2 regions of the Oerskovia sp. NPDC056781 genome follow, and region 2 is predicted to be linked to the other one. Evidence: riboswitches for the same ligand, from Rfam matches in the RefSeq annotation. Region 2 holds a riboswitch; the other holds the start of a gene.
What was found. A riboswitch is a leader RNA that binds a small molecule or an ion and turns the genes downstream of it on or off. The one in region 2 is predicted to bind FMN.
Positions count from the first base shown of each region.

Region 1: it holds a riboswitch for FMN, as region 2 does, so the genes downstream of both, ribD (bifunctional diaminohydroxyphosphoribosylaminopyrimidine deaminase/5-amino-6-(5-phosphoribosylamino)uracil reductase RibD) here and pnuC (nicotinamide riboside transporter PnuC) in region 2, are expected to answer to the same signal.

Region 1 covers NZ_JBHUAD010000022.1:12,669-27,059, reverse strand. Annotated here, with positions in the region: gene coaBC (bifunctional phosphopantothenoylcysteine decarboxylase/phosphopantothenate--cysteine ligase CoaBC) at 1-295, shown strand, start outside; gene metK (methionine adenosyltransferase) at 362-1,558, shown strand; gene ACFRCR_RS03740 (primosomal protein N') at 1,611-3,896, shown strand; gene ACFRCR_RS03735 (HAD family hydrolase) at 3,893-4,552, shown strand; gene fmt (methionyl-tRNA formyltransferase) at 4,638-5,591, shown strand; gene ACFRCR_RS03725 (RsmB/NOP family class I SAM-dependent RNA methyltransferase) at 5,588-7,237, shown strand; gene rpe (ribulose-phosphate 3-epimerase) at 7,336-7,998, shown strand; FMN riboswitch at 8,222-8,347, shown strand; gene ribD (bifunctional diaminohydroxyphosphoribosylaminopyrimidine deaminase/5-amino-6-(5-phosphoribosylamino)uracil reductase RibD) at 8,461-9,786, shown strand; gene ACFRCR_RS03710 (riboflavin synthase) at 9,786-10,496, shown strand; gene ribB (3,4-dihydroxy-2-butanone-4-phosphate synthase) at 10,505-11,899, shown strand; gene ribH (6,7-dimethyl-8-ribityllumazine synthase) at 11,896-12,363, shown strand; gene ACFRCR_RS03695 (phosphoribosyl-ATP diphosphatase) at 12,488-12,751, shown strand; gene hisG (ATP phosphoribosyltransferase) at 12,944-13,798, shown strand; gene ACFRCR_RS03685 (PH domain-containing protein) at 13,976-14,391, shown strand, end outside.
Region 2 covers NZ_JBHUAD010000016.1:14,072-28,462, reverse strand. Annotated here, with positions in the region: gene ACFRCR_RS02905 (MFS transporter) at 1-313, shown strand, start outside; gene ACFRCR_RS02900 (nucleoside hydrolase) at 372-1,346, shown strand; gene ACFRCR_RS02895 (GntR family transcriptional regulator) at 1,479-2,270, shown strand; gene ACFRCR_RS02890 (ribokinase) at 2,295-3,155, shown strand; gene ACFRCR_RS02885 (VOC family protein) at 3,211-3,633, opposite strand; gene pnuC (nicotinamide riboside transporter PnuC) at 3,801-4,532, opposite strand; FMN riboswitch at 4,704-4,829, opposite strand; gene ACFRCR_RS02875 (helix-turn-helix domain-containing protein) at 4,924-5,691, opposite strand; gene ACFRCR_RS02870 (hypothetical protein) at 5,860-6,453, shown strand; gene ACFRCR_RS02865 (DUF1684 domain-containing protein) at 6,609-7,256, opposite strand; gene ACFRCR_RS02860 (CPBP family intramembrane glutamic endopeptidase) at 7,383-8,198, opposite strand; gene ACFRCR_RS02855 (hypothetical protein) at 8,289-8,627, opposite strand; gene ACFRCR_RS02850 (class I SAM-dependent methyltransferase) at 8,686-9,879, opposite strand; gene ACFRCR_RS02845 (3' terminal RNA ribose 2'-O-methyltransferase Hen1) at 9,988-11,466, shown strand; gene ACFRCR_RS02840 (polynucleotide kinase-phosphatase) at 11,463-14,114, shown strand; gene ACFRCR_RS02835 (hypothetical protein) at 14,172-14,391, opposite strand, start outside.

The DNA.
Region 1 (14,391 bases), on a different contig from region 2:
CGAGCGCCTGCGCCCGGGGCAGGTCGTCGTCGGGTTCGCGGCCGAGACGGGCGACGAGACGGGCGACGTCTGGCACCACGGCCGTGCCAAGGCCCGCCGCAAGGGCGCCGACCTCCTGGTGATCAACCCCGTGGGGCACGGCAAGGGCTTCGGGACGGACACCAACGAGGTCCTGATCGTCGACGCCCACGGCGAGACGGTCGCCCAGGCCCAGGGCACCAAGCGGGAAGTCGCGGACGCGGTGTGGGACACGGTCCTCAAGGCCTCGCCGCCGATCGCGTCGCCCACGGACTGAGATCGGCGTACACGTCTCAGTGGTCGGATGTCGGGTATCACCTGGCGGGACAGTACGCTGGACCACATGAGTTCTGACGACCTGCGCCTGTTCACGTCCGAGTCCGTGACGGAAGGCCACCCGGACAAGGTCTGTGACCAGATCTCCGACGCGATCCTCGACGCCCTCCTGGAGCAGGACCCCACGTCCCGCGTCGCGGTCGAGACCATGGTCACGACGGGCCTGGTCCACGTCGCGGGAGAGGTCACGACCAACGCGTACGTCGAGATCCCGCAGATCATCCGTGAGGTCGTCCGGGGGATCGGCTACACGTCCTCCGCGATCGGCTTCGACGGCGACTCGTGCGGTGTCTCGGTCTCGATCGGCCAGCAGTCCCCGGACATCGCCCAGGGCGTCGACAAGAGCCTCGAGCAGCGCGACGACACGTCCGACCTGGACCCGCTCGACGCCCAGGGAGCCGGCGACCAGGGCCTCATGTTCGGGTACGCGAGCGACGAGACCCCCACGCTCCTGCCGTTGCCGATCTTCCTCGCGCACCGCCTCGCCGAGCGCCTGGCCGTGGTCCGCAAGGACGGGTCGCTGCCGGGCCTGCGTCCCGACGGCAAGACGCAGGTCACGATCGGGTACGACGGCGACCGTGCGGTCCGCCTCGACACCGTGGTCCTGTCGACGCAGCACGACGAGGACGTCCTGCAGGAGACGCTGCGCGGCCAGGTCGCCGAGCTCGTCGTGGCCCCGGTCGTCGAGGGCCTCGACCTGGACGTCGCGGACTTCCGCCTGCTCGTGAACCCGACCGGCAAGTTCGTCATCGGTGGGCCCCAGGGCGACGCGGGGCTCACGGGCCGCAAGATCATCGTCGACACGTACGGCGGCATGGCCCGTCACGGTGGTGGGGCGTTCTCGGGCAAGGACCCCTCGAAGGTCGACCGCTCGGCCGCCTACGCCACGCGCTGGGTCGCCAAGAACGTCGTCGCGGCGGGCCTCGCGCGCCGCTGCGAGGTGCAGGTCGCGTACGCGATCGGCAAGGCGCACCCCGTGGGCCTGTACGTCGAGACGTTCGGCACCGAGACCGTCCCGGTCGAGCGCATCCGTGCCGCGATCGACGAGGTCTTCGACCTGCGTCCCGCGGCGATCATCGCCGACCTCGACCTGCTGCGGCCCATCTACGCGCAGACCGCGGCGTACGGGCACTTCGGGCGCGAGCTGCCCGACTTCACGTGGGAGCGCACGGATCGCGTGGCGGCCCTCCAGGCCGCGGTCTGAGCCGCGTCGCACGGGTTCGCCCGGCGTGGGTGGCGCGTGCTGAGATAGGGCCATGACCAGCCAGGACGCCGTGCCCCAGGACGCGGGGGAGCAGCTCACGCTGCTCCCCGCGCCCGAGGCGCCGGGTGGGAGCCGCACGGGCGGCAGGCCCGCCCGGCCGGTGGGCGCGCTCGAGATCGCGAGCGCCCTGCCGGTCGCGCGCGTCGTCCTGGACCTCGTGCCGCACCACCTGGACCAGACGTTCGACTACCTGGTCCCGGCCTCGATGGCCGACGGCGCGCAGCCCGGCGTCCGGGTCAAGGCGCGGTTCGGGCCGCAGGAGGTCGACGGGTTCGTCCTGGCGCGGGCCGAGGACAGCGACCACGACGGGCGGCTCGTCCCGCTCAAGCGCCTCGTCTCGCCCGAGCGGGTGCTCACCCCGCAGGTCGCGCAGCTGTGCCGCACGGTCGCCGACCACTACGCGGGCACGCTCTCGGACGTGCTGCGCCTCGCGATCCCGCCGCGCCACGCGCGGGCCGAGGCGGCGCCGTCGGGCAGCGAGGCGACCGTCGTGGGCGCACCGGCGGACCCGAGCACCGACGACGAGGGGCGCTCGAGCGCCCCCGGCGCCCAGGAGGGCGCGCCCCCGCGCCCCTCCGAGTGGGCTCCCTACCGCGGCGGCGCCGCGTTCCTGAACCACCTGGTCGGCGGGTCGGCGCCGCGTGCGGTCTGGACGGCCCTGCCGGGCCGCGTGGCCGACGGCGTGCCCGTCCAGGGCACCCGGGCCGCGGGCGGGCACGGCACGAGCGACGAGGACCCCGCGCAGGCCGTCCAGCACTGGGCCCTGGCGCTCGCCGAGGCCGTGCGCGCCACGGTCACGGGCGGGCGGGGCGCGCTCGTGGTGCTGCCCGACGCGCGCGACGTCGACCAGATGTCCCTCGCCCTCGAGCTCGCGGGCTACGCCCCGCACACCGCGCGCCGCGCGGGGCAGTTCGTGCGCCTGACGGCCGACGAGGGCCCCTCGCCCCGGTACCGCAGCTTCCTGGCGGCGCTGCGGGGCGAGGTGCGCATCGTCGTCGGGACGCGTGCCGCGGCGTTCGCGCCCGTCCAGGACCTGGGCCTGGTCGCCTGCTGGAACGACGGCGAGGAGACCCTCGCCGAGCCGCGCTCGCCCTACCCGCACGCCCGGGAGGTCCTGGCCCTGCGCAGCGAGCAGGAGGGGGCCGCGTTCCTGCTCGGCTCGGTCAGCCGCACGGTGCAGGCCCAGGCGCTCCTCGAGTCGGGGTGGGCCCGGGAGGTCGCGGCGCCCCGCGAGGTGCTGCGCGCGCGTGCCCCTCGGGTGCGGGCGCTGACGTCGGTCGAGCTCGCGGCCGAGGGCGCCGGGGCCGCCGCGCGCCTGCCGAGTGCGGCGTGGCGGGCCGTGCGGGACGCCCTGGGCACCGGGCCCGTCCTGGTGCAGGTCCCGCGGGCCGGGTACATGCCCGTCGTGGCGTGCGCACGCTGCCGGACGGCCGCGCACTGCGGCACGTGCCACGGTCCCCTCATGCTGCCCGGTCCGGGCGCGTCACCGCAGTGCGCGTGGTGCGGGGCCCTGGCCGGGGCGTGGTCGTGCGACGAGTGCCACTGGACGGGGCTGCGCTCGGTGCGCGTCGGGTCGGGCCGCACGGCCGAGGAGCTGGGGAGGGCCTTCCCGGGCGTCGCGGTGCGGGTCTCGGGGGCGAGCGCACCGGGCGGGGTGCTCTCCGCCGTCGGGCCGCGCCCTGCCGTGATCGTCGCGACACCGGGCGCCGAGCCCGTCGCGGAGGGCGGCTACGCCGCCGCGCTCCTTCTCGACGCGGCGCTGAGCACCGCGCACGTGGGGCTCGCGGTCGCCCAGGACGCGCTGCACCGCTGGCTCGCGGCCGCGGGCCTGGTGCGCTCTACCCGCGAGGGCGGGCAGGTGCTGCTCGTCGGCGACGCGGCCCCCGGACCCACCAACGCCCTGGTGCGCTGGGACCCGGCCGGGTTCGCGGACCGCGAGCTCGCGGAGCGCCGCGAGCTCGACCTGCCGCCCGCGGTGCGGGTCGCGGCGATCACGGGCGACCGGCAGGCGGTGGACGCCGTCGTGGCCCGGGTGGGCCTCGCGGACCCCTCGACGACCCTGGGGCCCGTCGAGGTCCCGGAGGCCGCGGGACGCCCCGCACGGGGCGGGGCCGGGCGAGACCCCTCGCTGCAGCCTCCCGTGCGCACGATCGTGCGTGTCCCGCTGCGCGAGGGACGCCGGCTCGCGCGCGAGCTCTCGGCCTCCCTGGCGGTCCGCTCCGCGAAGCGCGAGGGTGGGAGCGTACGCGTCCAGCTCGACCCCAAGGAGATGTTGTGAGCACCGTCCCGCGCGAGACCCCGTCCGAGAGCTCGGCCCAGGCCCGGGTCGACACGGTCCTGTTCGACTTCGGCAACGTCCTGGTCACCTGGGACCCCTACGCCGCCTACGCCGGGCGCATGGACCGGGCCGACGTCGAGGCGTTCTTCGAGGCCGTCGACTTTCCCACGTTCAACGCGCGTCAGGACGCGGGCCGGTCCTGGGCCGACGCACGCCGCGAGCTCGCCGAGCACCACCCCGAGCACGTGAGCATGCTGGACGTGTACACCGAGAACTTCGCGGCGAGCCTCGTGGGACCGGTGCCCGGGACAGAGGAGATCGTGCGCGAGCTGCGCACGCTCGGGGTGCGCCTGTACGGCCTGACGAACTGGTCCGCGGAGATGTTCCACGAGGCCGAGCCCGCGGCGCCCGCGATCGGCCTCATGGAGGACGTCCTGGTCTCGGGGCGCGTGGGGCTCGTCAAGCCGGACCCGCGCATCTTCGAGGCCGCGACCGAGCGCTTCGCCCTGGACCCCGCGCGCACCCTGTTCGTCGACGACTCCGTGGCGAACGTCACGGCCGCCCGGGCGCTGGGCTTCCGGACCCTGCGCTTCGAGGACGCCGCGGGCCTGCGCGCGACCCTGCGCGACCTCGGCGTCGGCGTGCGCGAGGCCTGAGCGGCCGCCGGCGCACACCCGCCGGGGACCGTCCGGGGCGGATCCCGGCGCGGGCCGGGAGGGGCGCACCGCCTAGACTCGCCCCATGCGTGTGCTCTTCGCCGGAACCCCGGACGTGGCCGTCCCGGCCCTCGATGCCCTGATCGACTCCCGGCACGAGGTGGTCGCCGTCCTCACCCGCGCCGACGCGCCCTCGGGCCGCGGCCGCAGGCTGACGCCCAGCCCGGTGCGCGTGCGCGCGGAGGAGGCCGGGATCCCGGTCGTCACCGACCGTCCCCGCGGGGAGGAGTTCGTGGCCCGTCTCGCGGCCCTGGAGATCGACTGCGCGCCCGTCGTGGCGTACGGGGAGATCCTGCGGCGCGAGGTGCTCGACGTTCCCCGCTTCGGCTGGGTCAACCTGCACTTCTCGGTCCTGCCCGCCTGGCGCGGCGCGGCCCCGGTGCAGCGGGCGATCATCGCGGGCGACGAGGTCACGGGAGCCACGACGTTCCTCATCGAGGAGGGCCTGGACTCGGGGCCGGTGCTGGGCACCGCGACCGAGACGATCCGCCCCCGCGACACCTCGGGCGACCTCCTGGGTCGGCTCGCGACCTCGGGCGCAGGCCTGCTCGTGGCGACGCTCGACGCGATCGAGGACGGCATCGTGTCCCCGGTCGTGCAGCCCGCCGAGGGCATCAGCACGGCCGCGAAGCTGACCCCCGAGGACGCCCGGGTGCGCTGGGCGCTCCCCGCGCTCGCGATCGACCGCCTGGTGCGCGGCTGCACGCCCGCCCCCGGCGCCTGGACCACGCTGCCCGACGGCGCCCGCCTGGGCCTGGGCCCCGTGACGCCGCGCCCCGACGTGGACGACCTGGCGCCCGGCGAGCTGCGGGCCGGAAAGCGCGAGGTCCTGGTGGGCACCGGCACGCACGCCGTCGCGCTCGGCGAGGTGGCCCCCGTGGGCAAGAAGCACATGGCCGCGACCGACTGGGCCCGCGGCGCCCGCCTGGGCGAGCGCGTCGTCCTGGGCACCCCGGACGAGACGAAGGACCAGGCATGAGCGGCGAGGCACGCACCGGCGGCACCCCCGGGCAGGACGGCGGGCACGGCGCGCACAGTGGACGTGACCAGCGTGACCAGCGTGACCAGCGTGACCGTCGTGACGCACGCGGCCGCGAGCGCGGCGCCGCCCGCGCCCGAGGGGCCGGCCAGCGCTCGGAGGCGGCGCCCTCGCAGCGCGCCAAGGGCGCCGACCCGTCCCGCAACGTCGCGTTCGACGTGCTGCAGGAGGTCGCGACCTCCGACGCGTACGCCAACCTGGTCCTGCCCCCGCTGCTGCGCTCGCGCGGCATCCGCGGGCGCGACGCGGCGTTCGCGACCGAGCTCGCCTACGGCACCCTGCGCCTGCGCGGGCGCTACGACGCGATCATCGCCCAGTGCGTGGACCGCCCCCTCGACCAGGTCGACCCGAACGTGCTGGACCTGCTGCGCCTGGGCGCCCACCAGCTCCTGGGCATGCGCGTGGCCCAGCACGCGGCCGTCTCGGAGACCGTGGGCCTGGCCCGGGCGCGCGCCGGGGCCGGCAGCGCACAGTTCGTCAACGCGGTCCTGCGCAAGATCTCCCGCTCGACCCTCGAGGAGTGGCTCGAGGCCATCACGCTCGACGCGCCCGACGACGTCACGCGCCTCGCGACCACCCAGTCCCACCCGGTGTGGATCGCCCGGGCGATGCGCGAGGCCCTCGTCGGCACGGGACGCTCCGCCGACGACCTGGCCGAGCTCCTCGAGGCCGACAACACCGCGCCGCGCGTCACCCTCGTCGCCCGCCCGGGCCTGGTCAGCCGCGAACGCCTCGCGGGCGAGGTCGAGCACGACGTGCGCGGGGACGCCACGACCACCCCCGGGCGCTGGACGCCCACGGCCCTGGTCCTGTCGGGCTCGGACCCCGCCGCGATCCCCGCGGTCCGGTACGGCGCCGCCGGGGTCCAGGACGAGGGCTCCCAGCTCGTGACGCTCGCGTTCGCGGCGACCCCCACGCTCCCCGTGCCCTCGGCGGGCGGCGCAGGTGGCGCGGCGCACCCCCGGTCCGACGGCGCAGCGAACCCCGACGAGCGCTGGCTCGACCTGTGCGCGGGCCCGGGCGGCAAGGCTGCGCTCCTGGCCTCCCTCGCGGGCGAGCAGGGCGCACGCGTCGTCGCGAACGAGGTCGCCCCCCACCGGGCCCGCCTGGTCGAGCAGGCGCTCGCGGCCGTGCCCGCCGACGCGGTCGAGCGGGTCCAGGTCGGTGACGGGCGCCAGGTGGGGGTCGAGGAGCCCGGCGCGTACGACCGCGTGCTCGTCGACGCCCCCTGCACGGGCCTGGGCGCGCTGCGCCGCCGCCCCGAGTCGCGCTGGCGCCGCACCCCCGGGGACATCGCGACCCTCACGACGCTGCAGCGCGAGCTCCTCGGCTCGGCCCTGGACGCGGTGCGCCCGGGCGGGGTCGTCGGGTACGTCACCTGCTCCCCGCACCTCGCGGAGACCCAGCTCGTCGTCAAGGACGTCCTGGCCGGGCGGGACGACGTCGAGGTCCTCGACGCGGCCGCCGCGGTGCGGCAGGTCGCGGGGGACGACATCCCGCTCGCGGACCGCACCGACGTGCAGCTGTGGCCCCACGTCCACGGGACCGACGCGATGCACCTGACGTTGCTGCGCCGTCGGGCCTGAGACGCCCCTGCGGCGGCCGGGCAGGGTGGTGAAGGCCACCCGGCCCGGCCGTCGCGCGTCCTCCGCGCGGCGCGCGGGCGCCCTCTAGGCTGGTGCCCATGTCCGCACTCATCGCCCCCAGCATCCTGTCCGCCGACTTCGCGAACCTCGAGCGCGACCTGGGCGCGATCTCTACCGCCGACTACGCGCACGTCGACGTGATGGACAACCACTTCGTGCCCAACCTGACCCTGGGGCTGCCGATCTTCGAGCGCCTCGCCCAGGTGTCCCCGGTGCCGCTCGACGCGCACCTCATGATCGCCGACCCCGACCGTTGGGCCCCCGGCTACGCCGAGGCCGGCGCCGCGTCCGTCACGTTCCACGCCGAGGCCGCCACGGCCCCCGTGCGTCTGGCCCGTGAGCTGCGCCGCCTGGGCTCGCGCGCCGGGCTCGCGCTGCGCCCCGCGACGTCGGTCGAGCCGTTCCTGGACCTGCTGCCCGAGTTCGACATGCTCCTGGTCATGTCCGTCGAGCCCGGCTTCGGCGGCCAGTCGTTCATCGAGGGCGTCCTGCCCAAGGTCCGCCGCATCCGCGACGCCGTGTCCGAGGCGGGGCTCGACGTGTGGGTCCAGGTCGACGGCGGCATCTCGCGCGCCACCATCGAGCGCGCGGCCGAGGCCGGCGCCAACGTGTTCGTCGCCGGCTCGGCCGTGTACGGGGCCGAGAACGTCCCCGAGGAGATCGCGGCCCTGCGGGCGCTCGCGGACCAGCACACGCACTGACCGCGACCGACCGTCCGGCAGCTCGCTCCCGGCGCGCCGCTGGGCGGTCACCGCATCCATGAGCCGTTCACAGCCGTTCACGTCGTTCCGGCTCGCGGGACGGACCGGATCGAGTTCCTGCCGGGGGATGCCGGTGTGGCATGCTGGGTGGAGACGAGACGCCGGACGCAGCGCCCTCAGCGCGGGCCCGGCTCCCGACGACAGCAGAACGAGCAGTACGCACACACGTGCTCCGGGGTCGGTGTAATTCCGAGCCGGCGGTGACAGTCCGCGACCCACGCCTCGGCGTGGTTGACCTGGTGGAACTCCAGGACCGACGGTGAAAGTCCGGATGGGAGGAAGTACGTGGCGGCGCGGGGCGGAGCCCTGTGCCGTGGTGTCGTGACGTCCGTGGACCCTCGGGTCCCGTGACGTCGTCGACCCCCTCACCCCGGAGCGTCGTGCTCACCGGGAGGAGGACGCATGGGCGCCAGGCCCACACTCACGATCGACGCCGCGATGGTGCGCGCGCTCGAGCTGGCCGCGCGGGGCCCCGTGCACGGCCCCAACCCGCGCGTGGGCGCCGTCCTGCTGGGCCCCGCGCCCCGCCGGTCGGACTCCCTGCCCGACGCCGCCGCCCCCGGCCCCGTGGACGCCTCGCCCCGGGTGGTGCTCGCCGAGGGCTTCCACCGCGGCGCGGGCACCCTGCACGCCGAGGCCGCTGCCCTGGCCGACGCCCGCGAGCGCGGCGTGGACGTGCGCGGCGCGACGGCCGTGGTGACTCTCGAACCGTGCGACCACACCGGGCGCACCGGGCCGTGCGCGCAGGCGCTGCTGGACGCGGGCGTCGCCGAGGTCGTCTACGCCGTGGCCGACCCCAACCCCGTCGCCGCCGGGGGAGGCGAGCGCCTGCGCGCGGCCGGGGTCCGGGTGGCCGCCGGGCTGCGCGAGGCGGAGGGGGAGCGCCTCCTGGGGCCGTGGCTGGTCGCCGTGCGGCGCGGGAGCCCCTACGTGACCCTCAAGCTCGCCTCGACCCTCGACGGGCGTGTGGCGGCCGCCGACGGCACCTCGCAGTGGATCACGGGGCCCGCTGCGCGCGAGCACGCCCACCGGGTGCGGGCGCAGGTCGACGCGATCCTCGTGGGCACCGGGACCGTCGTCGCGGACGACCCGTCGCTCACGGCGCGCACGACGTCTCCTGCGAGCGCCACGGTCGGGCCGGAGCCCGGGCTTGGCGAGCATCAGCGCCTGCGCGTCGCTGGTGGGGTGGTCGGGCCGGAGCCCGGGCTTGCCGAGCATCAGCCCCTGCGCGTCGTCGTCGGGCTCCGTGACCTTCCCCCGCACGTGCGGCTCGCGCCGGGGGGCACCTGGACGGACGACGGGGGCGGGCCCGTGCTGCACGTGCGCACGCACGACGTCCACGCGGTCCTGGCGGAGCTGGCCGCCCGCGAGGTGCGCCACGTCCTGGTCGAGGGCGGCCCGGGGCTGGCGACGGCGTTCCTCGCGGCGGGCGCGGTCGACGAGGTCCACGCGTACCTCGCGCCCGTGCTCCTGGGGGCGGGCCTGGGAGCCGTGGGCGACCTGGGTGTGACGACGCTCGCGGGCGCCCCCCGGTTCGTCACGCACGACGTGCGGCGGCTGGGGCAGGACGTCCTGGTCGTGGCCCGGACCACGCCCGCCGTGCCGTCGGTGCCTCCCGCACCCGACCGCTTCGCCCATGACCTGCCTGCGCCGGGGCCGCCTGCACCCGGAGGCCCGGCCCGCACCCCCCGCACGACCCACCGCACCACCCTCGAACAGGAGAGCTGATGTTCACCGGAATCGTCGAAGAGATCGGCACGGTCCGCGAGATCGCGTTCCCCGGGGGTGAGACCTCCGACGCCGTCCTGACCGTGCACGGCCCCCTCGCCACCTCGGACGCCCACCTGGGCGACTCGATCGCCGTCGACGGCGTGTGCCTCACCGTCACGGGTGTGGGCCAGGACGGCACGTTCACGGCCGACGTCATGCCCGAGTCCCTGCGCCGCACCGCCCTGGGCGACCTGCGCCCCGGGTCGCCCGTGAACCTCGAACGGGCCGTGCGCGCCGACACGCGCCTGGGCGGGCACATCGTGCAGGGCCACGTCGACGGCGTCGGGTCCCTCGTGAGCCGGGCCCCGGGGGAGCGGTGGGACGACCTCGTCCTGTCCGCGCCCCCGGGCCTGACGCGCTACGTCGCGGAGAAGGGCTCCATCACCGTCAGCGGCGTGTCCCTCACGGTGACCCACGTGGACGACACCTCGTTCGGGGTGTCCCTCATCCCCACGACGCTCGAGGCCACGATCCTCGGCTCCCTGGCCCCCGGTGACCGGGTCAACCTCGAGGTCGACGTCCTCGCGAAGTACGTCGAGCGACTCCTCACGACCGGTGCCGCCACCCGCCCGGCAGACCCGGACGGTCGGGCGCTCGCGGACACCGCCGCGCCCGCGGGTGCCGCAGGCCCGGCGGACGCCCCCAGGACCAGCGCAGCACAGGAATGAGCACCGCCATGACCCCCCAGCCAGACGCCGACCGTCCCGGCGACGCCACCCCCCACCCTCCCGAGCACCCCGGGCACGTCCGGACCGGCACCGTCGAGGAGGCCCTCGACGCGATCCGTGCCGGGCGTCCCGTCCTGGTCGCCGACTCCCCGGACCGCGAGAACGAGGCCGACGTGGTCTTCGCGGCCGGGACCGTGACCCCCGAGTGGGTGGCGTGGACCATCCGGCACTCCTCGGGCTACCTGTGCGCACCCATGCCGGCAGCGCGGGCCGACGCCCTGGACCTGCCGCTCATGGTCCCCCACAGCCAGGACCCGCGGCGCACGGCGTACACGGTCACGGTCGACGCCGCCACGGGCGTCACGACAGGGATCTCCGCCGCGGACCGCGCCAGGACCCTGCACGTCCTGGCCGACCCGGCCTCGGGCGCGGTCGACCTCATCCGCCCTGGGCACGTCCTGCCCCTGCGTGCCGTCCCGGGAGGGGTGCTGCACCGTGCCGGGCACACCGAGGCCGCGGTCGACCTGGTGCGCCTGGCCGGGGCGGGCGAGGTCGGGGGCATCGCCGAGCTCGTCAACGACGACGGCACCATGATGCGGCTCGACGACGCGGCCCGGGCGGCCGAGGACGCCGGGCTGGTGCTCATCACGATCGCCGACCTCATCGCGTGGCGCCGCGAGCACGACCCCGCGGTCCCCGAGCAGGACACCCAGCCCACGCTCGTGCCCCGCGTGCAGGCCACGAGCGTGGCCGACCTGCCCACCGCGCACGGCCACTTCCGCGTCCACGGGTACCGCGACCTGCGCACCGGGGCCGAGCACGTGGCCCTCGTGCCCGTCGCCGTCCCGGCGGGAGGAGGCGCCCCCGCCGGCACCGGGCCTGACGGCGCCCCCGTCGCGCCCCTCGTGCGCGTGCACTCCGAGTGCCTGACCGGGGACGCGTTCGGGTCGCTGCGCTGCGACTGCGGCCCCCAGCTCCAGGCGTCCATGGAACGCGTCGCCGCCCAGGGCGGGGCCGTGGTGTACCTGCGCGGGCACGAAGGACGCGGGATCGGCCTGCTCGCCAAGATCGGCGCGTACGAGCTCCAGGACGCCGGGTTCGACACCGTCCAGGCCAACCTCGAGCTCGGCTGGCCCGTCGACCGGCGCGAGTACGGGGCCGCGGCCGCGATCCTGCACGACCTCGGCCTCCACCGCGTCACGCTCCTCACGAACAACCCCGCCAAGGTCACCGGGCTCGCCGCGCACGGCATCGACGTCACCGACGCCCACCGGCTCGAGGTCGGGCACGGCCAGCACAACCACGGCTACCTCATGACGAAGAAGGTCGCCATGGGCCACCTCCTCGACAGCCTCGAGATCACCCCCGACACCACCCCCACCACGAAGGAGAGCGACCGATGAGCGGCGCAGGAGCACCCCAGATCACCGTCGACGGCACCGGGCTGCGGATCACCGTCGTGGCCGCCAGCTGGCACACCGAGGTCATGGACGGCCTCCTCGCGGGCGCCCGCCGGGCGCTCGCGGCCGCGCACGTCTCGCACGTCACCGAGATCCGCGTGCCGGGTTCGTTCGAGCTGCCCGTCGCGGCCGCACGCGCCGCCGAGCACGGCGCGGACGCCGTCGTCGCCCTCGGCGTCGTGATCCGCGGCGGGACCCCGCACTTCGAGTACGTGTGCTCGGCCGCCGCGGCCGGCCTGACGGACGTCTCGGTGCGCACCGGGGTCCCCGTCGGCTTCGGGGTGCTCACGTGCGACGACGAGCAGCAGGCCCTCGACCGGGCCGGGCTGCCCGGCTCCCGGGAGGACAAGGGCGCGGAGGCCGTCGAGGCGGCCATCGCGACGGTCGTGGCGCTACGAGACCTGTGAGTGCTGACGGCCCGACGGCGCGGCGCCCCTCGACGCACACGCACCGAAGGGGCGCCGCGGTCGCCCGGTGACCGGTGGGCGGGACAGGTCCACCCGCCCACCGCCGGGCGACTACCCTGGTCGGGTGAAGACGTTCGAAGGGCTGTTCGCCGAGCTCACCGAGAAGGCCACCACCCGACCCGCCGGTTCCGGCACGGTCGCGGAGCTGGATGCCGGTGTCCATGCGATCGGGAAGAAGATCGTCGAGGAGGCCGCCGAGGTATGGATGGCGGCCGAGTACGAGGGTGACGACAAGACGGCCGAGGAGGTCTCCCAGCTCCTCTACCACGTGCAGGTGCTGCTCCTGGCCAAGGGCCTGACCCTGCAGGACGTGTACAAGCATCTGTGAACCCGGCCAGGTCCGGGTCCAGGGGGAGGCGCACGGAGGCTCAGGCCACCGGGTCGCTTCCCTCACGCATGTCCGTCGTCCGCAGTCGTCCACCGTCCGTCCCTGAGCGCCCGCCGTCGCCGGCGCGCCGACCGGGTGATCGGTCACCCTGACCGCCCCGTCCCCGAACTCCCCTAGAAACGCGAGGACCCCGTGCTCCGCATCGCCGTTCCCAACAAGGGCTCCCTGTCCGAGCCCGCCGTCGACATGCTCCGCGAGGCCGGCTACCGCCAGCGCCGCGACACCCGTGAGCTCGTGCTCGCGGACCCGGACAACGACGTCGAGTTCTTCTTCCTGCGCCCCCGCGACATCGCCGTGTACGTCGGCACCGGCACGGTCGACGCCGGCATCACGGGCCGCGACCTCCTGCTCGACTCGGGCGCCGAGGCCGTCGAGCACATGCAGCTCGGCTTCGCCGGCTCCACGTTCCGCTACGCCGCCCCCGTGGGCACCATCACGTCCCTCGACCAGGTCGAAGGACTGCGCGTGGCCACGTCCTACGAGGTGCTGGTGGAGAACCACCTGCGCACCCACGGCGTCACGGCCTCCGTGGTGCACCTGGACGGCGCGGTCGAGTCCGCGGTCCAGCTCGGCATCGCCGACGTCGTCGCCGACGTCGTGTCCACGGGCACCACCCTGCGCGGGGCAGGCCTCGAGGTCTTCGGCGACCCCATCCTCAAGTCCGAAGCCGTCCTGATCCGCCCGGCCTCCGTGACCGACGACGAGGTCTCCGCCGGCCTGGAGACGCTCACCCGCCGCCTGCTGGGCGTCCTCACGGCCCGCCAGTACGTCCTCATGGACTACGACGTGCCCGCGCACCTCGTCGAGGCCGCGGTCGCCCTCACGCCCGGCCTCGAGTCCCCGACCGTCTCGCCCCTGCACGACCGGGACTGGGCGGCCGTGCGCGCCATGGTGCGCCGGGACCAGACCAACAAGCTCATGGACGCCCTCTACGAGGTCGGGGCACGCGCCATCCTCGTCACCTCGATCCACGCCTGCCGCCTCTGAGCCCTCCTCCAGGGGCGCCCGGGCCCGGACCCGCCCGAGCGGCCCCGCACGCCCCTGGAGCCGGACACAGCACCACGCTGCCCGGGCGCCGCGCATCACCGCGCCGGCACCCGGGCAGCGCCGTCTCCCGGCACGGGCCGACGACCCACGCAGGACAGACAGGGGGAGGATAGGAACGTGAGCAGCAACGTCGCACCCCCCGAACACCTGCCCGGCGACCCCTACGCCCCCTTCCGCCCCCGCTGGGGAACCGCCGTCGCCTACACCGCCGCCCTCGTGATCCTCACCGGATGCACCTTCGTCGCCCTCGTCGCCACCGGACCCGGCACCGACTCCGGCTGGAACAAGGCAGCCACGATCGGCGTCGGCGCCTTCTGCGCCCTCATCCTGTGGCGCCTCGGCCAGGTACGAGCCACCGTCACCCCCGAACACCTCACCGTGCACAACATCGTCTTCACCCGCCGCCTCGACTGGCCCCAGGTCGTCTCCGTGCGCTTCGGCCCCGGCGACCCCTGGGTACGCCTCGACCTGTCGGACGGCAAGGCGCTCGCGGTCATGGGCATACAACGTGCGGACGGGGCCCGGCGCAGCGA
Region 2 (14,391 bases):
CTTCAACCCGTGGGTCGTCGCCGCGATGGTCGCCGTCCTGGGCGTCAGCTACAACGGACTGGTCCTGACGACCGTCAACGGGTTGGGAGTCCTCCTCTCGCCGCGGGAGGCCCCGTCCGCGCTCCCCGGGCTGAACGGTGCCTCCTTCGGACTCGGAGCGAGCATCGGCATCGGCGTCGTCGCCCCCTTCATCGCACGCGGCACGAGCGCCGGCTACACGACCGGCCTGTGGATCTCGGTCGGCATCACGGCCCTCGCGCTGGTCGCGTCGTGGTTCATCGCCCCGCGCCCCGAGGCGGACGCACCCGCATGATCGTCCGCACCGCGTCCCGCCACGTCCCCGACCCCTCGACCCCCCGACCGGAGAACTCATGAACCCCCCCCGCCAACCCCTCTACCTGGACTGCGACACGGGCGTCGACGACACCCTCGCCCTGGCCTATCTGCTCGCCTCGCCGGAGATCGACCTCGTGGGCGTCGGCACCGTGAGCGGGAACGTCGCCGCGGCCCAGGCCGCCCGCAACACGCTCGACCTCCTGGACCTCGCCGGTCGTCCGGACGTCCCCGTCGCGCTCGGCGCCCACGACCGGCTGACGAGCACCTACGGCGGAGGGGTCCCGCACATCCACGGGCACAACGGGGTCGGCGACGTCGACCTCCCGCCGTCGCAGCGCCAGGTCGAGGGGCAGGACGCCGCCGCCTTCCTCGTGGACCTGGCCCGGGCGCACGAGGGCCGTCTCCGGATCGTCGCCGTCGGCCCGCTGACCAACCTGGCGAGGGCTCTCGAGCTCGAGCCGGCGCTGCCGGGCATGGTGCGCGAGGTGACGATCATGGGTGGGGCCGCGCTGGTCCCCGGGAACGTCAGTGCGGTGGCCGAGGCGAACGTCGCGGGGGACCCCGAGGCCGCGGCCCTCGTGCTCTCGGCACCGTGGGACGTCACGCTCGTGCCGCTGGACGTCACCATGGAGAACACCTTCGAGGAGGAGCACCGGCAGGCTCTGCTCACGTCGGGCGACCCGTTCGTGGAGACCGTCGGACGCATCCTCGACGTCTACTTCGACTTCCACGTCCCCGAGCTCGGTCGGCGCGCGTCCGCCCTGCACGACCCGCTCGCGGCGGCCGTCGCCGTCGGAGGTGTGGTTGCGTCGTCGGCCCCTCGCGTGCCCGTCGTGGTCGACGCGACCGGCGGGCCCGGCCGCGGGCAGACCCTCTGCGACCTGCGCGGACAACGGCTCGGCCAGGTCGACCACCCGGGAGCACGGGTCCGGGTCGTGCTCTCGACGAGCGAGCCGCTCGCCCCGCACCTCGTCGACCGACTGCTCCAGCACGCGAGCGTGTCCGCCTGAGCGCACGGCACCACGTGCGTGCGTGGCCCTGCGGGGCCGCGCACGCACGGGCCGGTACCCCCGCACGGGCTCGGCACGTCCGCGCACCACTAACCTGGCGAGGACGCCGACTCCTGCCGCTGGAAGGACACCATGACCACGACCGACACCCCCGAGGCCTTCGCGCGACCGGTCACGGCGGCTCCCGGACAACCTCTTCGCGTCGCGGTCTACTCACGGCTCGCGGACGCCATCCGGTCCTCCGAGTTCACGCTCGGCTCGCTGCTGCCGAGCGAGACCGAGCTCGGGACGATGCTCGGCGTGAGCCGGACCGTCGTCCGGGAGGCCCTCATGCTGCTCGAGGAGGACGGCCTGATCGTGACGCGCCGAGGTGTCGGACGGACGGTCGTCAACAGGCTGCCGAGCGTCGGGCTGGAGCGTCTGCGGACCTTCGAGCAGGTCCTGTCGACGTTCGACGAACCCGTGCGCATCGCGACCCACGAGTTCGGGCTCCAGCCCACGACCGACTTCACGTCGCGAAAGCTGGACGTGGACGCCGCGGCGAACATGTGGTTCCGGGAGTCGGTCGCCTATCGAGGAACCGACCCGGTCGCGATCATCCAGGAGCACCTCCCGGCCGGCCGCTACCTCTCCGACGTGTCCAGAGAGCTCGCGGCGCGCGTCGAGGGCTACGCCGAGCGGGAGGGCACGTTGCTGCGGCTCATGGTCGCGGACCTCGGCCCCGTCTTCGAAGCGGCTGAGTGCGACGTCGCGGTCGGGACGGTCGGGGCCACCCGAGGGCAGCTCCTCGGCCTCAAGGCCAAGGACCCCGTGCTCGTCCTGACCCAGACCGCCCAGCTCTCGGGCACCCCCGCCTATCTCGCCAAGGTCGTCGTGTCGCCGGCGGCGGGGCCGCTCGCGATCGTCCAGACGTCCACCGCCTGACCCCCACCCTTCGAAGGAGCTCTCGTGCCGACCGCACCCGCGTTGCCCCGGATCCTCGTCCTCGGCAGCATCAACCACGACGTCACGGCACGTACCGACCGTCTCCCCGGGCCCGGGGAGACGGTCGGCGGCGGCGTGCTGTCCGCCCAGCCAGGAGGCAAGGGCGCGAACCAGGCCGTCGCGGCGGCCCGGCTCGGGGCGCCCACCCGCATGGTCGGGGCGGTCGGCACGGACGACGCCGGCCAGGGACTCGTCACGGCGCTCGCGGAGGCAGGGGTGGGGACCGACGACGTCGCGCACGTCAGCGCCCCCACGGGGACGGCGCTCATCGTGGTCGACGCCGCGGGGGAGAACCAGATCGCGGTCTGCGCGGGAGCCAACGGCGACGTCCGCCTGCCGTCGTCGGGGTTCGGCGGTTCCGACGTCCTCCTCGCACAGCTCGAGATCCCGCTCGACGTCGTCGTCGCAGCTGCGAGGGCCTTCCCCGGTTACGTCGCGCTCAACGCCGCGCCGGCGCGCACCCTGCCCAGCGAGCTGATCGCCCGTGCGGACCTCGTCATCGTCAACGAGACCGAGTACGCGGCGATGCCGGAGGTGGCGTCGGCGCGGCGGGTGGTGGTCACCTACGGCGGCGACGGGGCGGCCCTGGTCGAGCACGGGGTGGAGACGCTCCGGGTGCCGGCCTACCGCACCGAGGTCGTGAACAGCGTCGGGGCGGGGGACGCCTTCTGCGCCGCCCTGACCCTCTCCCTCGCTGCGGGCCTGCCCACGGACCACTCGTTGCGTCTCGCGTCGGCCGTCGGGTCGGACGCCGTCTCGCACGAGGCGTCGCAGCCGCCCTTGAGGTCGTGGGACGACTACCGCCGCCGCACGTCCGCGGGGTGAGGTGTGCGCGCGGCGCAGGGCGCGCGAGCAGCCTCGGTCTCGCGTGGGTGGGACGTCAGCCCTGCGCGGCCGCGATGTTGACGAGCCAGCTCACACCGAACCGGTCGACGCACATGCCGAACGCGTCACCCCACGGCGCGACCTCGAGCGGCACGGTCACGTTGCCGCTCGACGACAGCTTGTCCCAGTAGCCGCGCAGCTCGGCGTCGTCGGCCTGCTCCCCGCTGAGCGACACCGAGATGCTGGAGCCCGACGAGTACTCCATCGAGCTCGGGGTGTCGGCGGCCATGAGCACCAGGCCGTTCGGCGCCTCGAGCTGGGAGTGCATGACCTTGTCCGCGTCGGCCGGGTCGTCCGCCGCCTGGAAGTCGGCGAACGTGCTGATCGTCAGCTCGCCGCCGAACACGTCGCGGTAGAACTCGATCGCTGCACGGGCGTCGTCCCGGAAGTTCAGGTACGGGTTGAGTCGAGTCGTCATGGTGTCGCCTTCTCCGTCGCAATCGTCCGCGTTGCCGCGTCGTCCCCGGCTACGGCCTGCCATCGGGCCTGGACGGCCCGGACGTGGTGCGCCCCGCGCGAGCAGGGGCGCACCTTCGAGTATCCGCCCGGACCACCGGGACGCAAGAGGTGGCGCGTCGGGCCTGATCAGGCCTGCCCGCTGGGCGTGGCGGTGGGAGACGCGGTAGCGGAGGTGCCCGCGAGGAGCAGGGCCTTCGAGCGCCGGTCGATGCGCCACCACACGAAGAACCCCACGAGCGTGAACGCCCCGTAGAACACGTACATGAACGCCGACGCGTAGAACCCGGCGTCGATCAGCAGGGGCACGCCCACGACGTCGACCGCGACCCAGATCAGCCAGAACTCGACCCAGCCCTTGGCCATGCCGTACGTCGCGAGCAGCGAGCCCATGAAGATCCACGCGTCGGCCCACACGGGCTCGTACGACTCCAGGGCGCGGAAGATCGGGGTCAGGAGCGCTGTCCCGGCCACGAGCGCGACGACCAGGAAGGCACGCTGTCGCCACGAGGCCCAGCGCGGCTCGACCGCCACGCCGTGGCTGTCGGCGTCCGCGTCGCCGAGGCGGTCGCGCGTCCGGCGCCACTGCACCCACCCGTACACCGACACGACGACGAACATGACCTGCCGCCCGGCCTGGCCGAGCAGGTTGACGGGGTTGGGCGTCGCGAACACGGCCCCGAGGAACACCGTGAGCAGCAGGAGGTTCCCGACGATCCCCACGGGCCACGCCCAGATCTTGCGGCGCATGCCGCCGAGCGCGGACGCCAGCCCGAACCCGTTGCCCACGATCTCGCGCCACAGCAGGTGCTGGTCGCCGATCGTGAGCTGCGCGTCGAAGAGCGCGTGGATCAGGTCCATGGGGTGTTTCCTCGTCGTCCCGGGCGCGACGGCTCCGGGGTGAGGGCGGGCGGCGGGTCGGGGCCCTGTCCGGGCGGCCCGACGGCGTCGCGCACCACGACGGACCGGTCCCGTCGGTCTCGATGGGGCTCGACGGATCGTCGTGCCCGACCAGGCCGGGACGGCCGCGCCGCACGTGCTTCCTCCCATCCGGACTTTCACCGTCGGTCCTGGAGTTCCACCAGGTCAACCGCGCGTGGGCGCGGGTCGCGGACTGTCACCGCCGGCTCGGAATTGCACCGACCCCGGAGCACGTTCGTGCGTACTGCTTGCTGTGTGCTGCAACCTCTGATGCTACTCGCGCATTCCCGGGGCCTTCGCGGGGGCTCGGGCGGTCCGGTCGGGCGGGCGGCTACCTCTCGTCGGCGAGCGCGTCGCGCACGGCCCGAGCGACGTCGTCGGGGTCGGTGTCCGCGTCGAGCACGGTCACGACGACGCGCCGGGCGGGCGTGACGGCACCCGGCGCCCGCACGGGTGACGGGGACGCCGTGGCGGGCTCCGCCGTCGGGCCGACGGGGTTGCGGGCCGCGCGGCGCAGGTCCGCGAACGCCTCCTCGAGCTCGGGGCGCAGGTCCTGGTCGGGGTCGCGCAGCCAGCGGCGCAGGATCGCGTTGTGCACCGCGACGACGGATGCCGCGAACGCGACCGACGCGGTCGAGTTGCGGGTGTCCGCGGGCAGCGAGTCGCGCAGGTAGGACGTGAACGCGCGCTCGTAGCGGTGCGTCGTCACGAGCTCGCGGTCGCGCAGCGCGGGCACGTCCTGCAGGAGGCGGTGCCGCGCGACCGACGTCTCGCGCTGACCCACGTGGTGGTCGAACACGAGCCGCGCCGCCCGGCACACCTCGACGTACGGGTCGACGTTCTCGAGCTCCTCGGGGCTCACGCCGCGTGCCGCGGGACGGGTCTCGCCGAGCAGGACCACGACCGCGTCCAGCAGCAGCTCGTGGTCCGCGAAGACCACGTCCTCCTTGGAGCGGAAACGGCGGAAGAAGGTGGCCCGGCTGATCTGCGCGGCGTCGGCGATGTCCTCGACGGTCGTCTGCTCGTAGCCCTTGCGGGTGAACAGCTCGATCGCCGCGTCCACCGCCTGCGCGTGCGTGTTGCTTCGTGCGGCACTCATGGACGGGACGCTACACGGCGCGCGCGGCAGGGGAGGAGCGGCGAGGGACGGTGGGCGTGCTGCGTTCGTCAGGTGGGCGGCGGGAGGTCAGCGCGCGGGAGGCCCGACGGCGTCGCTACAGTGACGAGAGAGGCGGCGGCAGGCGGGGACGACCGAGAGGCGACGCGGATGACGGACGGCGACGAGGCCGGGACGGGCAGGCCCGACGAGGGACGCGTCGAGGGCGGTGAGGGCGCGGCGCGCTCGTGGAAGAGCGTCGACCACCACGCCCAGCGGGACGCCCTGAGCGACCGGTTCGCTCGCGGCGGCCCCGCGGACTTCCTGTACGGGGCCGTGGTCTCGGGGTTCATGCTCGCGGTCTCCAGCACGCACGACGCGTCGAGCGACTTCGTGATCCTCGCGGTCGCGGGCGTGCTCGTCGGGTACTGGGCCGCGCACGTGTACGTGTCGGCGATCGGCGGCCGCTTCCGCGACTCCGACCACACCATCGCCGAGCGGCTGAGGCTCGCGTCGTCGGAAGAGGTGTGGGTGCTGATCGGCGGGGTGCCGGCGCTCGTGGTCTTCCTGGTGGGGAGGCTGTTCGGGCTGGGCGTCACGGACTCCGCGTTGATCGCGCTGTGGTTCACCGTGCTGATGCTGGGGGTGGTCGGTCACCTCGCGGCGCACCGGGCGGGGGTGCGGGGCTGGGCGCTGACCGCGGAGACTGCCGTCGCGGCGGCGTTCGGGCTGGTCATCATCGGGCTGAAGACGCTGCTCCACTGAGGTGCACTGAGTGCGCTGAGTGCGCTGAGCTCCGGTGGCCGAGGTAGACCCGTACGCGCGAGATAGACCTCCCCGGGGTCTACCTCGGCCGCACGGGTCTACCTCGGCGGGTGGTAGGCCCGTCGACGTGACCCGTCGAGGAGACCGGGCGGCCGCTAGCCCCTGGCCCGCACCAGCTCACCGCACGCCAGCTCGACCGTGAGCGTGTTCCCGGGCGGCGCGAGCGGGCACGCCCACGCCGGGTCGTACGCGCACGACGGGTTGTACGCGAAGTTGAGGTCGACGACCAGGGGCGCGTCGCCGTCGGGCCCCTGACGGGACGACGCGGACCCCAGGTCCGCACCCTTGATCGTGTCCAGCAGGTAGCGCCCGCCGCCGTACGTCGCGGGCGAGGGGTCCTTGACCGGCACGAACAGCCCGCCGCCGTACGACCGCAGCGCCCACACGTCGAGCGACCCCAGGCCCGGGAGGTCGAGGCGCCCGACGCGCTCGAACGGCACCACGCCGTCGGTGCCCGTGGGGACGTCGAGGCGGGCGGCGTCGGAGGTGCCGCGCGCAGGGTCGTTGACGAGCGGCACCTCGAAGCGCAGCGCGGCGTCGTAGGGACCGACCGGGACCCCGGTGAAGCCGGGCCGGTCCTCGGGCAGGATCGGTGACGCCGGGTGCTCGGCCAGGAGGTCGTCGCGCGACGCGACCCAGTACTCGTGCGCGGCCGCGGGGTCGTCGACCGCCAGGTCGCGGACGTGCGCGTACAGGTGCTGGACGCGGCGGCGCCAGTCGACGACGTGCAGCTCGGTGATCATCTGGCCAGGGTGCCAGCCGGGGCGCGCTCCGGCACCCTGTCGAAGGGGACGGGTCTCAGCGGTCGCTGCGACTCCGGATCGGAACAGCAGAAGCAAGGGCCGTCCGACGCAGGACAGGCGAGGCGCTCAGCGCGAGACCTGCCATCGCCGACTCGTCCCGAGTCTGCGGGAAGCCACGACCGATGCGAGGGCAAGGACCACCACTGCCGCATTGGCTGTGAGGGTGCCCGCCCAGGTCGTCGGCGGGATGCCGAGAGTGAAGCTGGCGGCGTTGAACACCGTGTGGCTGAGGATGCACAGGAACACCCCGTTCCTGCCCGACACCCTGAAGATCGCGCCGTAGAGGAAGCGGAACGCCATGATCTGGACCGCGAACATCCAGAAGTCGATCAGGCCGGACTCGTGGTTCGTGCCGGGGATGAAGAAGAGCGGCACGTGCCACAGGAGCCAGACGACCCCGACCACCAGCGAGGACGTGACGAATCCCCACCGTCGGGCGAGCCCGGGCTGCAGCGCGGTCATCCAGCCGGCCTCCTCCATGCCGCCGATGACGAGATTGCCCGGCAGCGACAGGAAGAACATGAACCACGGAACCGCATGCGCGGAAGGACCGGAGACCAACAGGTGGAGCGAGAAGTACACCGCGAGCGCCGAGAAGGCGAACAGGTACCCCGCGGGGCGGCCCCGGGCGGAGAACACGCCCCTCACCCACTCCCAGAGACCCGAGACCTTGCGGTTCGCTCGCAGGACGACGTAGGAGGCGATCGCGGGCGAAAGGATGTAAATCGAGAACGGCACGTTCGCCAGGAGCTCAGGAACCGTCGTGACGACGTTGTGCACCTCGTAGCCGAAGCGGGCCGCCACGATCAGCCCACCGGAGAGCCCATAGGCGATCAGAAAAGTGAGCGCCATGAACTGCCGAGCGATCCGTGCGTCCGTCACCCCGCAACGATATGGCCCGTACCACCGTGCTCCTGGCGGCCCTGGCGGCCCTGGCGGCCCTGGCGGCCCTGGCGGCCCCGGCGGCCCGGCCTAGAAGGTCGGGAAGACCCTCAGCCATCCGAATGCGTAGCGGAACGGGGAGCTCACCCCGGCCCACAGCGCGCGCCACGCCCCTTCACGACCACGGACTGCGCGGACGACGTCGACGACCACCGCGGCCATCAGACCGAGGGCGAACAGGCCGGCGAACGTCCACACGACGGCGTCCGGGAGGTCGAGGAAGACGGCGACGATCGCCGCGACCGCGGTCGGCAGGCCGACCAGCACACCCACGAACGACGACACCGACCCCGTCGTGCGGGGCTCGTCGGGCTCCGCGCGGTTCGTCCTGGCCATCGTCGTCTGCCCCTGGCCCCGGGGCGGCGCCACGGAGCACAGCCTAGGGGAGCGGCCCGCTGCTGAGCGGCGCCCGGCTGCGGGCGGCTGCTCAGTGGTGCAGCCGGTAGAACCGGAAGAAGCTGAACCCCTCGATGGGCAGCACCTCGACGCGCTCGAACCCGGCGTCGAGCGCGTACCGCTCGAGCGTCGCGGGCCGCATGACCGTGCCCGTGCCGACCGACGGCGAGGAAGACAGCCCGTCCGGCAGGCACACGAACTGGCTGAAGCCGTACATGAGCCGCTCCACCTCGTCTCCTGGCGCGGCGAACTCCTCGGCGACGGCCTCGTCCATGACGACCACGGCGCCGTCGGGCAGGACGGCGCGCCGGACCGCGGACAGGACCTCGACCGGGCGCGGCATGTCGTGCATGCACTCGAACGCGAAGGCAGCGTCGAGCGGCACGTCCGCGGGCAGGGTCGCGGCGTCCGCGGCGTGGAACGCCACACGGTCCGCGACGCCCGCGGCCTGCGCGTTCGCGCGGGCCATGTCGATCGACGGGCCGTCGACGTCGTACCCGTCGAACCGGGCCTGCGGGTAGGCGCGCGCGAGCGCGACCGTCGACCACCCCGCCCCGCAGCCCACGTCCGCGACGCGGGCGGTGGGCCGCGACAGCACCGCGTGCAGGTCCGGCGCCCGACCGAGCGCCCCCGCCAGCTCGTGCTCGAACCACGGCCGGTTGAGGTCCGCCTGGGCCTCGCGCGCGTCGGCGCCGAGGCGCCCCCACGACACCCCGCCACCGTCGCGGTACGCGTCGAGGAGCTCGTCGAACGTGCGCCCCACGGCCGCGAACAGTCGCGGCAGCGGCGCCAGGTACGCGAGGCTGTGCTCGTCCGTCAGCACCTCGGCGGGGCCGGGCGGCAGGGCGTAGCGTCGTCGGGCGTCTTCCGGCACGCCCGACGACGAGGCGTCGCCCTCCGCAGGGCCGCGCGCGTCGGGCGCCGCGAGCGCGAGGATCCCCGCGACCGCCTGGCCTTCCAGCCACTCGCGCGCGTACCGCTCCTGCGTCCCCGTCCGGGCCGCGAGCTCGGCCGAGGTCGCGGGGCCGTCGGCCGCGAGCGACCGGTACCAGCCCAGCCGGTCGCCGAGGTACACCGAGAAGACGTCGAGGGCGCCGAGCGCCGACGCGAACAACCGCTCGGCGAACTCGTCGGCTCCCGGCCCCTCGCCCGTCGGGCCGCCGGGGCCGCCGGGGCCGCCGGGGCTGCCAGGTTCGCTGGCCGGGACCTGCGGTGTCGTGGACATGACTGCTCCGTCCGTCGAGGACCCGGCGCTCGCGGTCGTCGTCGACGCGCGGACGCACGGACCACCTCCAGCGTAAATCCGTTGCGCCCCCGTGGGAGCATGCACAGCATGCTGGTCACCTTCACGACGACCGCCGGTTCGCCGGCCGGGTCCGTCGAGCACGGAGCCCTTCTGGACGCGACCGACCTCGGGTACCTGCTGCACAAGCATCCGGCGCGGGCCCAGTCGTTCGACCTGCCCGTCGGCACCGCGCACGTCTTCTACCCCGAGGCCGACGCCGCCCGTTGCACGGTCGCGTTGCTGCTCGAGGTCGACCCCGTGGGGATCGTGCGCAACAAGCGGTTCGGCGGGCGCGACGCCTTCTCCCTGGCCCAGTACGTCAACGACCGCCCCTACGCCGCTTCCTCGATGCTCGCGGTCGCGCTCGGCGCCGTGTTCCGCACCGCGATGACCGGACGCTGCGACGCCCGGCAGGCGCTCGCGGACGGCCCGGTCCCGCTCGAGATCCACGTCCCCGCGCTGCCCTGCCGCGGTGGTGCACGGCTCGCCGAGCGCCTTTTCGAGCCCCTGGGCTGGACGGTCGAGGCGACGCCCGAGCCGCTCGACCCGACCGTGCCCGAGTGGGGCGACTCGCGCTACGTCGACCTGCGCCTGAGCGGTACGGTGCGCCTCGCCGACGCCCTGCACCACCTCTACGTCCTGCTGCCCGTGCTCGACGACGTCAAGCACTACTGGGTCACTGGCGACGAGGTCGACAAGCTGCTGCGCGCCGGCGCGGGGTGGCTCGCCGAGCACCCCGAGCGGGATCAGATCATGCGCCGCTACCTCGCGCACCAGCGCCGGTACGTCGAGGACGCGACCGACCGGCTCGTGACGCTCGACGGCGGCGCGCCACCAGAGGACGGCACCGCCGAGGGGGACGTCCCGGAGACGGGGAGCGACGCCGTCGGGACCGCGGCGCCCACGCTCGCCCGGCAGCGCGCCGAGGCCGTGCTCTCGGCGCTGCACGAGGTCGGGGCGAGCAGCGTCGTCGACCTCGGGTGCGGCGAGGGAGCGCTCCTGCGCCTGCTCGCCGCCGACCGCCGCTTCACGCGCGTGCTCGGCACCGACGTCGCCGCGCGCGAGCTCGAGAAGGCTGCGACCCGCCTGCGCCTGGAGGACGCGAGCGACGCCGAGCGCGAGCGCGTGAGGCTCGTGCAGTCCTCGCTCACGTACCGCGACGAGCGGATCGCGGGCTTCGACGCCGCGGTGCTCATGGAGGTGATCGAGCACGTCGACCCGCCGCGCCTGGGCGCGCTCGAAAGGGTCGTGTTCGCCGAGGCGCGGCCGGGGACGGTCGTCGTCACGACGCCCAACGTCGAGTACAACGCGCTGTACCCGTCGCTCGAGGAACACGGGCACCGGCACGCCGACCACCGCTTCGAGTGGACGCGCGCCGAGCTCCAGGCCTGGGCCGACGGCGTCGCGCACCGCCACGGGTACGCCGTGACGTTCCGCGACGTCGGGCCGCAGGACGTGGGGCCGGGAGCGCTCGGGGCGCCGACCCAGATGGCGCTGTTCACGCGATCGACGGAGGCAGGGGCATGACCGAGCAGCGCGTGGCCAGCGGGGAACCGCGCGTCCTGACCGTCCCCGAGCTCTCGCTCGTGGTGCTCGTCGGGGTGTCAGGGTCCGGGAAGTCGACGTTCGCGCGCGAGCGCTTCGGCCCCTTCGAGGCCGTCTCGTCGGACTTCTGCCGGGGACTCGTCTCGGGGGACGTCAACGACCAGTCGGCCACGGCCGCGGCGTTCGAGGTGCTCGAGACGATCGTGAGCAAGCGCCTGGAGGCCGGGCACCTGACGGTCGTCGACGCGACCAACGTCCAGTCCGCGGCGCGCAAGAACCTCGTCGCGCTCGCGCGGGCGCACGACGTCCTGCCCGTCGCGATCGTGCTCGACGTGCCCGAGTCCGTCGCGATCGCGCGCAACCGGTCCCGCCCCGACCGCGACTTCGGCGACCACGTCGTGAGGCGCCAGCGCCAGGCGCTGCGGTCGTCGCTCAAGGCGCTGAGCCGTGAGGGCTTCCGCAAGGTCCACGTGCTGCGCGGCGTCGACGAGATCGAGCACGCAACGTTCTCCCGCGAGCCGCTGCTCAACGACCTGCGCGCCGAGACCGGGCCGTTCGACGCGATCGGCGACGTGCACGGCTGCCGTGCCGAGCTCGAGACCCTGCTCGCCGAGCTCGGCTACGTGATCGAGCGCGACGACGCCGGCCGCCCCGTCGACGCCGCGCACCCCGAGGGGCGCCGCGCGCTGTTCCTGGGCGACCTCGTCGACCGCGGGCCCGACTCGCCGGGTGTGCTGCGCCTCGTGATGGGCATGGTCCGGGCGGGGCACGCGCTCGCCGTCCCGGGAAACCACGAGCACAAGCTCGTGCGCGCGCTCTCGGGGCGCGACGTGACCGTCAGCCACGGGCTGGAGACGACGCTCGCGCAGCTCGCCGAGGAGCCCGAGGAGTTCCGCAAGGACGTCGAGACGTTCTGCCGCGACCTGGTCTCGCACCTCGTGCTCGACGGCGGCCGGCTCGTGGTCGCGCACGCGGGGCTCAAGGAGTCGTACCACGGGCGCGCGTCGGGCCGGGTGCGCAGCTTCGCGCTCTACGGCGACACGACGGGGGAGACCGACGAGTTCGGGCTGCCCGTGCGCTACCCGTGGGCGAACGAGTACCGCGGCCGGGCCATGGTGCTCTACGGGCACACGCCCACGCCCGAGGCCGAGTGGGTCAACAACACGATGTGCCTCGACACGGGCGTCGTGTTCGGCGGCAAGCTGTCGGCGCTGCGCTACCCGGAGAAGGAGCTCGTGTCGGTGCCCGCGGCCGAGGTCTACTACGAGCCCGCGCGCCCGTTCCTGCCGGACGCCGGTACCGCCGCGGCGGGGGCTGAAGGGGCGCGCCCGCAGCGCGACCCCGACGTCCTCGACGTGACCGACGTGCTCGGCCGGCGCTCGGTCGTCACGGGCACGCGCGGTCGCGTCACGATCCCCGAGGAGAACGCCGCCGGGGCGCTGGAGGTCATGAGCCGGTTCGCGACCGACCCGCGCGCGCTGCTGTACCTGCCGCCGACCATGAGCCCCGTCGCGACGTCGCATCGCCCCGGCTACCTCGAGCACCCCGAGGACGCGTTCGCGGCGTACGCGGGCGACGCCGTCGGGCAGGTCGTGTGCGAGGAGAAGCACATGGGCTCGCGTGCCGTGGTCCTCGTGTGCCGCGAGGCGTACGGGGCCTCGGCCCGGCGCTTCGGGGTCGACGTGCAGCCGGGCGGGCGCGGGGTCGCGCACACGCGCACGGGTCGCCCGCTCTTCTCCGGCCCGACGGCGCAGGCTCTCCTCGAGCACGTCGCGAAGGCCCTCGACGGGGCCGGGGTGTGGGACGAGCTGGGCGCCGACTGGGTCCTGCTCGACGCCGAGATCCTGCCCTGGTCCGCGAAGGCCGACCAGCTCATCCGCGACCAGTACGCGAGCGTCGGGGCCGCGGCCCGGGCCGTCATGCCCGCGGCGCTCGCGGCGCTCGACGCGGCCGTGGCCCGCGGCGTGGGCGTCGAGGACCTGCGGGAACGCACGGCCTCGCGGGCCGAGGACACCGATCGGTACACGCAGGCGTACCGGCGCTACCGCTGGCCCGTGGACGGCCTCGACGGTGTGCAGCTCGCGCCGTTCCAGGTGCTCGCGAGCGGGTCGAGCCTGGGGTCGGGGAGCGGCGCCGCTGCCCAGGTCGGTGCCACCTACGCGACCCGTGACCACCTGTGGCACCTGGGGATCGCCGACCGGCTCGTCGAGGCCGACCCCGTGCTCTTCCGTACGACGCGACGACTCGTGGTCGACCTCGACGACGACGCCTCGCGGGCCCGCGGCGTCCGGTGGTGGGAGGAGATGACCGACGCGGGTGGCGAGGGCATGGTCGTCAAGCCGCTCGCCAACCTGGTGCGCGGCCCCAAGGGGCTCGTCCAGCCGGGGCTCAAGGTCCGCGGCCGCGAGTACCTGCGGATCATCTACGGCCCCGAGTACACCCAGGCGCACCACCTGGAGCGGCTCCGGGTCCGGTCGCTGGGGCGCAAGCAGTCGCTCGCGCTGCGCGAGTACGCGCTGGGGCTCGAAGCCGTCGAGCGCGTGGTCGCGGGCGAGCCGCTGTGGCGGGTCCACGAGGCCGTCTTCGCGGTGCTGGCCCTCGAGTCGGAGCCGGTCGACCCGCGGCTCTAGCGACGTGTCAGAACGGGCATGACCTCGAGGTCACGCCCGTTCTGACAGGTGCGGTGGTCAGCCCAGCGTCGAGAACGAGCTCAGCGCGAGCGCCGAGAACAGCGCGATGGCCACGAGGACCGAGCCGGCGACGAGCCAGCCGTTCGCCCGCTCGGACGGGTCGGACGACGCGCCGGGGCGACGTTCCTGCGGGCGGGGCGCTCCGCCGTCGGGCCGCGTGGTGGGGGAGGAGCCCGCGGGGCGAGCCGACGAGCGCGCGCGGCGGGCCGTCGTGTCG